Regions from separate parts of the Sphingobacterium daejeonense genome, predicted to be linked through region 2. Evidence: riboswitches for the same ligand, from Rfam matches in the RefSeq annotation. Region 2 holds a riboswitch; the other holds the start of a gene.
The links. A riboswitch is a leader RNA that binds a small molecule or an ion and turns the genes downstream of it on or off. The one in region 2 is predicted to bind thiamine pyrophosphate.

Region 1: linked by a shared signal. The riboswitch ahead of thiS (sulfur carrier protein ThiS) and the one ahead of thiM (hydroxyethylthiazole kinase) in region 2 are both predicted to bind thiamine pyrophosphate.

Annotation. Positions count from the first base shown of each region.
Region 1 is NZ_LR590470.1:1,816,669-1,821,785, reverse strand. Features, by position in the region: gene FGL31_RS08715 (sensor histidine kinase) at 1-76, opposite strand, end outside; gene FGL31_RS08710 (DUF6882 domain-containing protein) at 557-1,306, shown strand; gene FGL31_RS08705 (DUF7218 family protein) at 1,376-1,570, opposite strand; gene FGL31_RS08700 (EamA family transporter) at 1,625-2,497, opposite strand; gene FGL31_RS08695 (hypothetical protein) at 2,639-3,379, shown strand; TPP riboswitch at 3,457-3,555, shown strand; gene thiS (sulfur carrier protein ThiS) at 3,621-3,827, shown strand; gene thiC (phosphomethylpyrimidine synthase ThiC) at 3,845-5,117, shown strand, end outside.
Region 2 is NZ_LR590470.1:3,137,962-3,143,078, reverse strand. Features, by position in the region: gene tenA (thiaminase II) at 1-473, opposite strand, end outside; gene thiD (bifunctional hydroxymethylpyrimidine kinase/phosphomethylpyrimidine kinase) at 494-1,300, opposite strand; partial or broken gene FGL31_RS15215 (thiamine phosphate synthase) at 1,297-1,929, opposite strand; gene thiM (hydroxyethylthiazole kinase) at 1,913-2,719, opposite strand; TPP riboswitch at 2,781-2,873, opposite strand; gene FGL31_RS15205 (RyR domain-containing protein) at 2,928-3,383, opposite strand; gene FGL31_RS15200 (NAD-binding protein) at 3,367-4,209, opposite strand; gene FGL31_RS15195 (hypothetical protein) at 4,239-4,505, opposite strand; gene FGL31_RS22750 (hypothetical protein) at 4,620-4,790, opposite strand; gene FGL31_RS15190 (WD40 repeat domain-containing protein) at 4,803-5,117, opposite strand, start outside.

The DNA.
Region 1 (5,117 bases), 1.3 Mb from region 2:
GAGCTTGGTCCGGATTCACTTTTTTATTGCAGGATACAAACAGTAATATCCCTGCAATCGCTAATAATGGTTTCAATGGTAAATTGTTAAAGCACTAAAATAATAATTTATGCATTATGTTTAATCCCCCCACACTAATAATTACAGATATGAAACAATTTTTCACTGAAAGAAAGCCAAGTTCATTAGAAATACTTTGAATAATAATTACAACAACCACATATAGTAAACTAAAAATCAAATATTTACAAAAATTAAACCAGTAACAAAAACTTTAATATAACTAAAGTTACAAAGGATGATTTTTGAAAAATTTAATTTGACAGTTTAACGAGAATGACACTAACATCCCGTTTCACAATAAAAATACCAGATAATTTATGCGTAATTAATATTCATCGATTTTAATCGAGAATGTTTTTCGCTTATAAACAGTAGATATAACACTACGAAAAAAGAATTTCCTTTGTGATTACGCATATGTTATACCATAAATTCACTTGCCTTTATTAACTTCAACAGCAAAACTCAACAAACAACAGCAAATACATACATTATGGGATTTTTAAATAGATTATTTGGAAAATCTTCATCGAAAAAAGAAACCGAAAAACCAGAAAAACAAACCACAGAAAATACTCCTACATTCGAGCCTATAAAAACAGAATTAGAATTATTAGAAAGATATGTTGCCATGGGATTTGAAAAACAGATAGATTTTTCGGAACTAATTGAAGGGAGAAGCTGGGATGCGGATTTAACTCGCGGCACCATTACTTTTGGAGAAGACATGGAGTTTCCAATTCAAATTATAGGAAGTTTTTCCTATTCTGTGAACACCTGGTTATGGGCGTGGGCAAATAGCCAGTCTAACCTACCTGAAAATTTAATGGTAGACGCAAAGAAATTAAAGGCATACGGCGTCCAACATAAAATTGACCAACTGAGAACACCAGAATATTCTATTAAACAAGATGACTTACATAGATTAGGATTAATAGCTGTCGGAATGTTTAATGCTGATGGATATTATTTCGCTGACTATGGAAGTGGAATAATGCTCATGACAGTAACGTCTGCGGTAATTAGAAAAAACAGGAAAATCGGACACTATAGGATATTTACAACATTCCCGCAAGTCATTTCAAACTTCAATCTAGACCACAAAAATGCTTTCATAGCCTATCTAAAAGCAAAAGGATATCAAATAGAAGAAAAAGAAAATCAAATAATAGGAACTAAAGGTTCCGATAGATGTGTAGCAATACTTGATCAATCGCATAGAATCACTAACCTGGAAGGATAATATTTTCAAAGACCTTAATGACCTCTGATTGCTTTTATTAATTCATCTTTCGTCATATTATGCCTATTTTTAATTCCAATTTCTTTTGGCCTCTGCCAAGAGGTCTACTTTGGTCCTTTCGTCTAATTTTTTAGATCTGTGATCGATGGTACCAGCAGCTTGGGCATTGGAAATTCGTGCAGCTTTTTCTTTGCTCATACCTTTATCTACCAATGCATCATAGGTATCAGGCTTTTTGATTTGTGGAGCTTTATCTCTAGGCATAACTTTAAATTTTAATATACCTATAGAACAACCAGAATTAATAATAGTTGAATCTTATTGAACTTCTTGATTTTTTGGAGTTTGGCCATCTCGCTTGGAGAAAACAGTTGTACCTATACTCGCCAAAACTACACAGGCTACAGATAACCATTGTGTAACGGTCAAAACCTCATGTAAAAATACAAGCCCCGAAAGTGCTGCAAAAGCTGGTTGCAAACTAGTCAGAATACTGAATGTTTTGGTAGGCAATTTACCTAATGCCATCATATCTAAGGAAAAGGGCAAAGCTGACGATAAAATGGCAACCAAAAGACCTTTTCCAAATAGACTCAGGTTTAAATGCAAAATTGCTCCGTCCCATAATGCAAAAGGCAAAATAAAAAGGGTTGCTATGATCATTCCTGCGGAAACAGCTTGTCTTCCTTCCATAATCCTTGAAACTTTGCTCCCCATCATAATATATACAGCCCAAAATGTACCTGCCAGCAAAGCAAATAACAAACCTAAAGGATCAACACCATTACTTTGCCATGGAACAATCAACAGAATCCCCGCGCAAGCTAAAGCAGCCCAAACAACATCCAGCAATTTCCTAGAAAGAGCAAATGCCAAAAACAATGGCCCTACAAACTCAATAGTAACACCCAAGCCCAAGGGAATTCTTTGGATAGCCATATAAAAAATCAAATTCATAACAGCAATCCCAAGCCCATAAGCAGAACAATACAACCATTGTTGCTTCGTAAAAGTATGGAGTTTCGGCCTAGTAATGAGATATAAAATTATTGCCGAAAGTCCAATCCGCAATGCTGTGGTGGCAATTGGACCTATAGCCGGAAATAATTGCTTCGCAAAGGAAGCCCCGCCCTGTACACAGATCATAGATAAAATGGCAGCAGTAACGGCAAATTTTGTGTTTCGGATCATGTATTTCACCTAGGTTATTGCCGTAAATATAAGGCAACTATATAATTTCTCCGCAGGATTTGTTAAATTAAGTTATCACACAATTATCTTTGAACGATAAATCTTAAATTAGACTAAGTTTTAGGAACCAAAAATCATATCATGAAATTCAAACTAATTATTTTCATCATATTTAATTTCCTATTCACATCAGGTCTATATGCTCAGATTCAGTACAGCTATCCGGGAACTATCTTCTCTAGTGATAGTACTCTTTTATTAAAAAACATCAAAGTAATAAATAATAGAACAAAACAAACCTTATATTCTGGTGCTGACGGATCATTTCACATTGACGCGAATCCATATGACAGTATCATGTTTGTCCATCCTCATTGGAACACACTCACTATAGAAGCTTACGATTTGCCAGAGTTAGTATACCTGCAGAAGAAACCTATTGTACTCGAGGAAATAGTCGTAATGGGAAATACAAAAGCTGCAAGATTTAAGGAATTGCATGCCATGAAACATGATTACAATGTTAAGGGCGGATTACATTATTCAGGCAAACCACCATGGTACCTCCTTTCTCCTATTGGAGGCTCACCCATAACTTTCTTTTATGAAAAATTCAGTGCTGCAGGGAAAAATGCTCGAAGATTTGAAAAGTTCATGAATCAAGAAATCGAAAATATGGAGGTCGACCAAATATTCAATAAGGTTTCCATTTATGAAATTATTCCAATGGAGAATGATGAACTCGAAAAATTTATGGTAGAATATAGACCAGACCTTGAAACTGCTCAATATTGGACGACTTATGACTTACATGTATATGTAAAAAATTCCTACAAAGAATTTAAAGAAAAGAATTCGCAAAACCATATAAACCTAAAGTAAACAGCACTATATACAGGCTTTTACGTGTAGTTTAAATAACAAATTATTTCTTTTAGTTAATTCATTTAGTTAACTTGCCCAAGCTTTAGGGGTGTCTGCACTTGTTGCAGGCTGAGATTTTACCCTTACAACCTGATCTAGATCATACTAGCGGAGGGAAAAGTAAAATGTCTTTCATGGGTCGCCTGTATCCAATGTAGCCATTCCTAAAGCATATTTATTGCTTATAAACTTTAAGGGAATGGTATTAATCATCAATCATCAATTAACAAACTTTGCTTTTCCAATTAACAATTTGGAAGAATTAATGCATTTGGAACTCAAAGGCAAGACAAATGGCGTAGCTATAGCTCTTAACAATCAAGTTATTCCAAGAAACTCCTGGTCTGTTACTCCATTGGCAGACAACGATTCAATTCTAATCATTACCGCAACCCAAGGTGGATAATCCTAAAACAAAAAATCATGAAAGAACAAGAAATAACAACGAACCCATTTTCAAATTCGAAAAAAGTATTTATCCCTGGAAAGATCCATCCCATACAGGTTGCGATGAGAGAAATATCGCTAACTCCAACAAAACTTTCCAATGGCTCCGTGGAAATTAATCCTCCAATAACTATTTATGACACCTCCGGTCCTTATACAGATGAAAACGTCACAATTGATATCCGAAAAGGAATAAATAGACTCCGAGAAGAGTGGATATTAAATCGTAATGATGTAGAAGTCCTGGACAATATAAGTTCTGAATATGGCATCCTAAGATTGAACGACTCCACATTGGATGAGCTGAGATTTTCATATAACCACAAACCGAAAAGGGCAATCGAGGGGGCAAATGTAACTCAGCTACATTATGCTAGAAAAGGAATCATTACACCAGAAATGGAATATGTTGCTATAAGAGAGAATCAAAAGATAGAACAACTGGAAGCTGCTACAAAAGGAATGGCAGAACAACATCCTGGTCAAAATTTCGGAGCAAAAACACCAACTTACATTACAGCTGAATTTGTAAGAGATGAGATTGCTGCAGGTAGAGCTATCATTCCAAACAATATTAATCACCCCGAAAGTGAACCAATGATCATCGGCAGGAATTTCTTAGTGAAAATCAATGCCAATATAGGTAATAGTGCAGTCAGTTCGAGCATCGAAGAAGAAGTTGAAAAGGCTGTATGGGCCTGTCGATGGGGCGCTGATACCATAATGGACCTTTCAACAGGAAAGAACATTCATGAAACTAGAGAATGGATAATTCGAAACTCTCCAGTTCCAATTGGAACAGTACCAATCTATCAAGCATTGGAAAAAGTAAAAGGAGTACCTGAGGACCTTACATGGGAAATTTTTAAAGATACATTGATCGAACAAGCTGAACAGGGAGTTTCCTATTTTACCATTCATGCTGGTGTATTATTGCGATATATTCATCTTACCGCCAAAAGGGTAACTGGAATTGTTTCTAGAGGAGGTTCCATTATGGCAAAATGGTGCCTATTTCACCACAAAGAGAATTTTTTATATACCCACTTTGAAGAGATATGTAAGATTATGAAGCAATATGATGTTGCTTTTTCTTTAGGAGATGGCCTGAGACCAGGATCTATTGCTGATGCCAATGATGCTGCACAATTTGCCGAATTGGAAACGTTGGGAGAACTAACGAAAATAGCTTGGAAACACGATGTTCAAGTAATGATTGAAGGTCCCGGTCATGTCCCAATGCATATGA
Region 2 (5,117 bases):
CAATTTTTATAAGGATTGTTAGATGAATTTTGAGTTTCCAAGATGTGGTCGCCTACTTCTTTATAAATCCAAAAACAAGGTAAAATTGCGGCTGTTGCCACTTCAATCGGGTCAAAAGCCACAGTGCTTTTGAGAAAATGAATATAATGATGGCAAATAGGTTCTATTGTTATTTCTTGATGTGCCTGAAGACCAAATTGTTCAAAATAAGCTTCATGCAATGCACTCTCAACAACTAAAGCATTTTTCCCAAAATCGAAAAAATCCAATGCCATTTTATTATCCATTGCTTTGGAACCTAAAGCAGCCAATGCTCTGCCATAATGTTCAAGATATTTAGCATCTTGAAGCATATAAAACTGAAATTTCTCCAATGGAAGTGTGCCATCTTTTAATTCTTGGATAAACGGCATTTCCAATATTTCTTGAAATAAGTGTTGGATGCTCTGCCAAGCATGATCAGTCCAATTCATATTTAATGAGTTTTATGGGGTTAAAAAAAATGATTTAAAGGTCCGTTGCCTTTGCCTAAAACGAGATCTTTACTGCCAAGTATAGCACTATTAACATACGATAATCCTTTTTCTGTTGCTTGAGTTAGGTTAAACCCTCTAGCTAAAAAAGAGGCAATTGCAGATGAAAGCGTACATCCTGAACCATGAGTGTTTTTGGTGTCAACTCGTTTAGATTCAAAATATTGCGCTGGTTTACCCTGTTGAATAAGGATACTCGTTAAAATATCACTGTCTAAATGGCCTCCTTTTAATAAAGCTGACTCACAACCCAGTCCAAGGATCTGCTCCGAAACTTCTTCCATAGCCTTGACGTCAGAAATCTCCTTTCCTACAAGCACGGAAACTTCATCCAAATTTGGAGTAATAATAGATGCAATTGGAAACAATAACTCTTTAATCGCCTGAATCGTTTCGTCCTTTATCAATCGATGACCACTTGTTGAAACCATCACTGGATCGAATACTATACTTCCTCTATAATCTTTAAGGTGGTTTGCAATAATCTCAACCAGTTCACTGCTATGGACCATTCCAATTTTAATGCTGTCAGGATAGATATCGTCAAAGAGGCAATCTAATTGTTCTTTGACTGCTTCTGTAGGTATTTCGAAAATGTTTCTTACTCCTTGAGTGTTTTGGACTGGCAAAGCAGTTAGTACATTCATAGCATAACACCCCAATGATGAAATTGTCTTTGTATCAGCTTGAATTCCTGCACCACCACTGCCATCAAACCCTGCAATACTTAATACTGTAGGTGTTTGATATTTTTTATCTTCTCTCATTTAATTTTTTCCTTTAATTCTTCTGCTGCTTTTCTAGGATCTGTGCTTGCACAGATGGCTGAAACAACAGCGATACTATTTGCCCCTGATTCAAATGCTTTTCCAGCATTTGAAATATTCATCCCTCCAATAGCGATCATTGGCTTAGAAACTGTTTTGGACAATTCTTCCAATCCATCCATGCCCCAAGTTGTCACTGTATTCGTCTTGGTAGGAGTTTTGAAAATTGGGCTTACCCCCAAATGATGCACGGCATGCATCTCCTCATCCTTTTAATTGTTCTGCAAATTCCAGGGACCAACCAATTTTAAGACGATCGCCATAGGTGGAGATAATATCAAGTGGTTGCGTATCTGATAAACCAACATGTATACCCAAGAACCAATTTCAGCAGCTATATCTGCTGCATCGTTGATAATCAAAGGCACAGCATACCTGTCTGTTATATTTTTTAGATCTATTGCTTTCTGCAAGTACTCTTTCCTTGAAATATCCTTTTCCCTAAGTTGGATAATATCAACTCCTCCTTGGATTGCCGCTTCAGCTACTTGTAGCCAAGGCAAATGTTTACAGTCAGACTCAGATATGACTAAATATAGTGGATAGGGAAAATCAGGATGGATTGGCATTTCTCTTGAGCTTAAGATTTTCAGAGATTTGTTCTTTACTGAGATTATACAGCGTATCGTATAAGTTCAATTGCAAGCTTCCGGGCCCTTTTGAAATGGAGGCTGCTAACTCACCGGCAAGGCTAGTTATTGCAACTCCAGCAATCGCTTCCTGAAATGGATTGTTGCCAAGTCCCAAGAATGCTGCAATGATAGCTGTCGATGTACATCCAAGTCCAGTCACTTTGGTCATCATCGCAGATCCATTGGCAATTTCGGCAACTTCACCTCCAGAAATTACATAATCTATTTCCCCAGAAATGCATATGATAGATCCATATTCTTTATTCAAAAACTTACCCGCTTCCAGTGCAGTTGAACTTTCTTCCGTACTATCAACTCCTTTTCCAGTAGACCCAAAATTTTGGAGCGCCATGATTTCAGAAGCATTGCCTCTTATTACTGTTGGCTTGAGGGCCAATAATTTTTTCAAGGTTTCATTTCTAAGAGAAGATATTCCAGCACCAACAGGATCCAATATCCATGGTTTCCCAATTTTATTGGCAAAAGTAGCAGCTAAAATCATGCTTTCTGCCCAAGGTTTACTCAAAGTTCCTATATTGATTACAAGGGAGTTGCAAAAGGTTAATACCTCTTCGATTTCTTCTTCAGCATGTACCATAATAGGCGATGCACCTAAAGCCAATAAAGCATTGGCGGTGTTGTTCATCACTACAAAGTTGGTGATGTTTTGTACGAGTGGTGTTGTGGATCGTACCTGAGTGAGCAAAGTATAAATGTCGTTTTCCATTAATATTATTTTAAATTACATTAATGGCTAAAAAGGGTAGGAAGGGGGCATAAAAAAATGCCAAGCGATCATTGCTTTTCCCTACGCCGGTTTTAACCGTATCAGGTTCAAAGGGACTCTCTCAATTCTTTTCAGAATACCCCTAAAGCCAAATCAAAGGTAGCCTAAACAATCTGCAAAGTCAAATTATAAAGGCTATCTCGAATTCTTATGAGTTTAATAATACTTTAATAAGAAGGATGGTGTCGCGGTCTTTTTGCTTTTCACTCTCACTGAGAATTTCCCATGGAATCAAGGAGGGATGCAATTTGAGGTCATCGTTCCTTTCTTCCCCAAAATCCCAACCGTTGATATAGCGATGTGCCATCCAACGGTTATGTTCGATTATGGCTAATTTTTCAACCTCATCATCTGTGAACATTATGTTTTGAAGTTCATGAACTGGCCAGTTTCTGCCAGTCATTAAAAACTTATAAGGTATATGATCTGCTTGTGCCCGATTGGCGTCTTTAGCATCTTCTGTCAAGGTATGCCAATCAGAAGTATATTTCGAAGATTCGGAACTTGCCCCAGAAAGTAATTTTCTGTAATCATCATGAATAGACTGGGCTAAACGATCTTGTTTTTCGCCAGTAATAAATTCTAAGTCACAAATATCTTCCATCTGACCAAAAAAACTTGATTCTGTCAATTTCATCAGAAGAACGGATTAACTTCCGAAGGCCCTTACCTTCTGCATTCAAAACATAAATAGGAAAGGAGACTTGTTGAGTTTTGTTCAATATCTCTAAAGCGGCATTCAGGTTTTGTTGATCTTGATCGAAACTGGTTATAAACAAAACATCCGCATCATTGTCCACCAATTTCTCCTGTTCTATCACATCATTGTATGATCCATCAAAATTTTTAAAGACAATTGGGAATATTTTCTGAGCTTTAGGAAATTGCTCTTGAAAATATTTTCTGTCTTTATCGGCTTTTTCAGAATAGATAGAAACTTGAAGGTCATTTGCAGTTGAAATATGGAATATTCTCATCACTTGAATCAGCATCGCTTTCGCAAAATCTCCATATCCCAAGAATACTATTTTTTTAATATCAGACAATTGGTTTCCACTTGATTGCAAATCAATTGGGATTTGAGCAAAGAACTGTCGTGCTAACATCTTTTGGATGTTGAAGAAATGTAGGTCGATATTGTTTTTCTGAAAATGAATGCCTGTATTCTTAACAAGGTCAATTAAACGAGGATTACTGATATGCAAATAAGCTTTTAGGTGATTTGTGCATTTAGATTCATCATAGATATCCTGTACAGACTCTATGATTTCGATAACAGTTTGTTCATTTTCCAAAAACGCAATTAGAGTTGATGCTCTCTTGATTCCAGCTTCGATGAGGGTATTTTCCTCCTCAGCATTTCCAATGATTACAATATGTCCTAGTTTTTTGACTGAATTTATATCGGCATGTTCAGTTTCTTTTTCAATTGCTACAGCTTTCTTATGGTGCTCCTCCTTCAGGTTTTTGAACAGCTGTCTACCTTTTTTGAAATCCCAACAGAGATGACATGATCTTTTTTAAATGATGCTTTTAACAAATTCAGTTGTTCAGAAAATACCTTTTGGATAATTTTGAAAGCACCAAAAATCAGGATACCAATAGTACATATCTTAGCAACAATTAGTTCCCAAGGAACATTATTGTCTTCCAAACCTGATGCGGTTGGGTCACTCCCAAAAACAATCTTTATGATTCTGTAAATCCTATCGGGTAAGTACCTCAAAGTGTTACTTTCCGGAAAAAACTTGGATAACCCAACCCACGAAATAATAATCAAAAAAAACTATGAATAATATCCCTAAAAGGCCTTTCTGTCGTCTTGTTAATTTCATCTTCATTATTTACTAAGATTCTGTTTAGCTTGCTTGAGAAGGTTTTCAACTTCAGTTTTTAATTCTTTGTTTTTGATTTTTAATAGCTGTTTGTCTGTAACTTCAACTAACCTTTGTCCTATTAATTTTGTATCTGGATTGCTGCTGAAATAATTCGCAACCATCGCTCGTGCCAATGGATGATAATCTTATGTTACTGCCAATAACTGCAAATTAGCGTCATTCTTGATCGGATAATTCTTCTTCAGTACATCTGTGATCTTTTCATTCGAGCTCGGCGAAACAGTACGTAAAAATGGATCTGCAAAATACCAAGTGTTATAGTCTCCGGTGCTGTCGGTATAATTTAAGATAGCTCCAGTCTCATTATCATATTTCTTGCCATATAATTTTTCCAAATCCCTTGCCAATTGATCTTTTGACATACTTACTTGCCCTGGCGTTTCCCATACATGGATTGCCATTCCATTTACCAAAGATTCCACAGTCATAATCTGTTTATC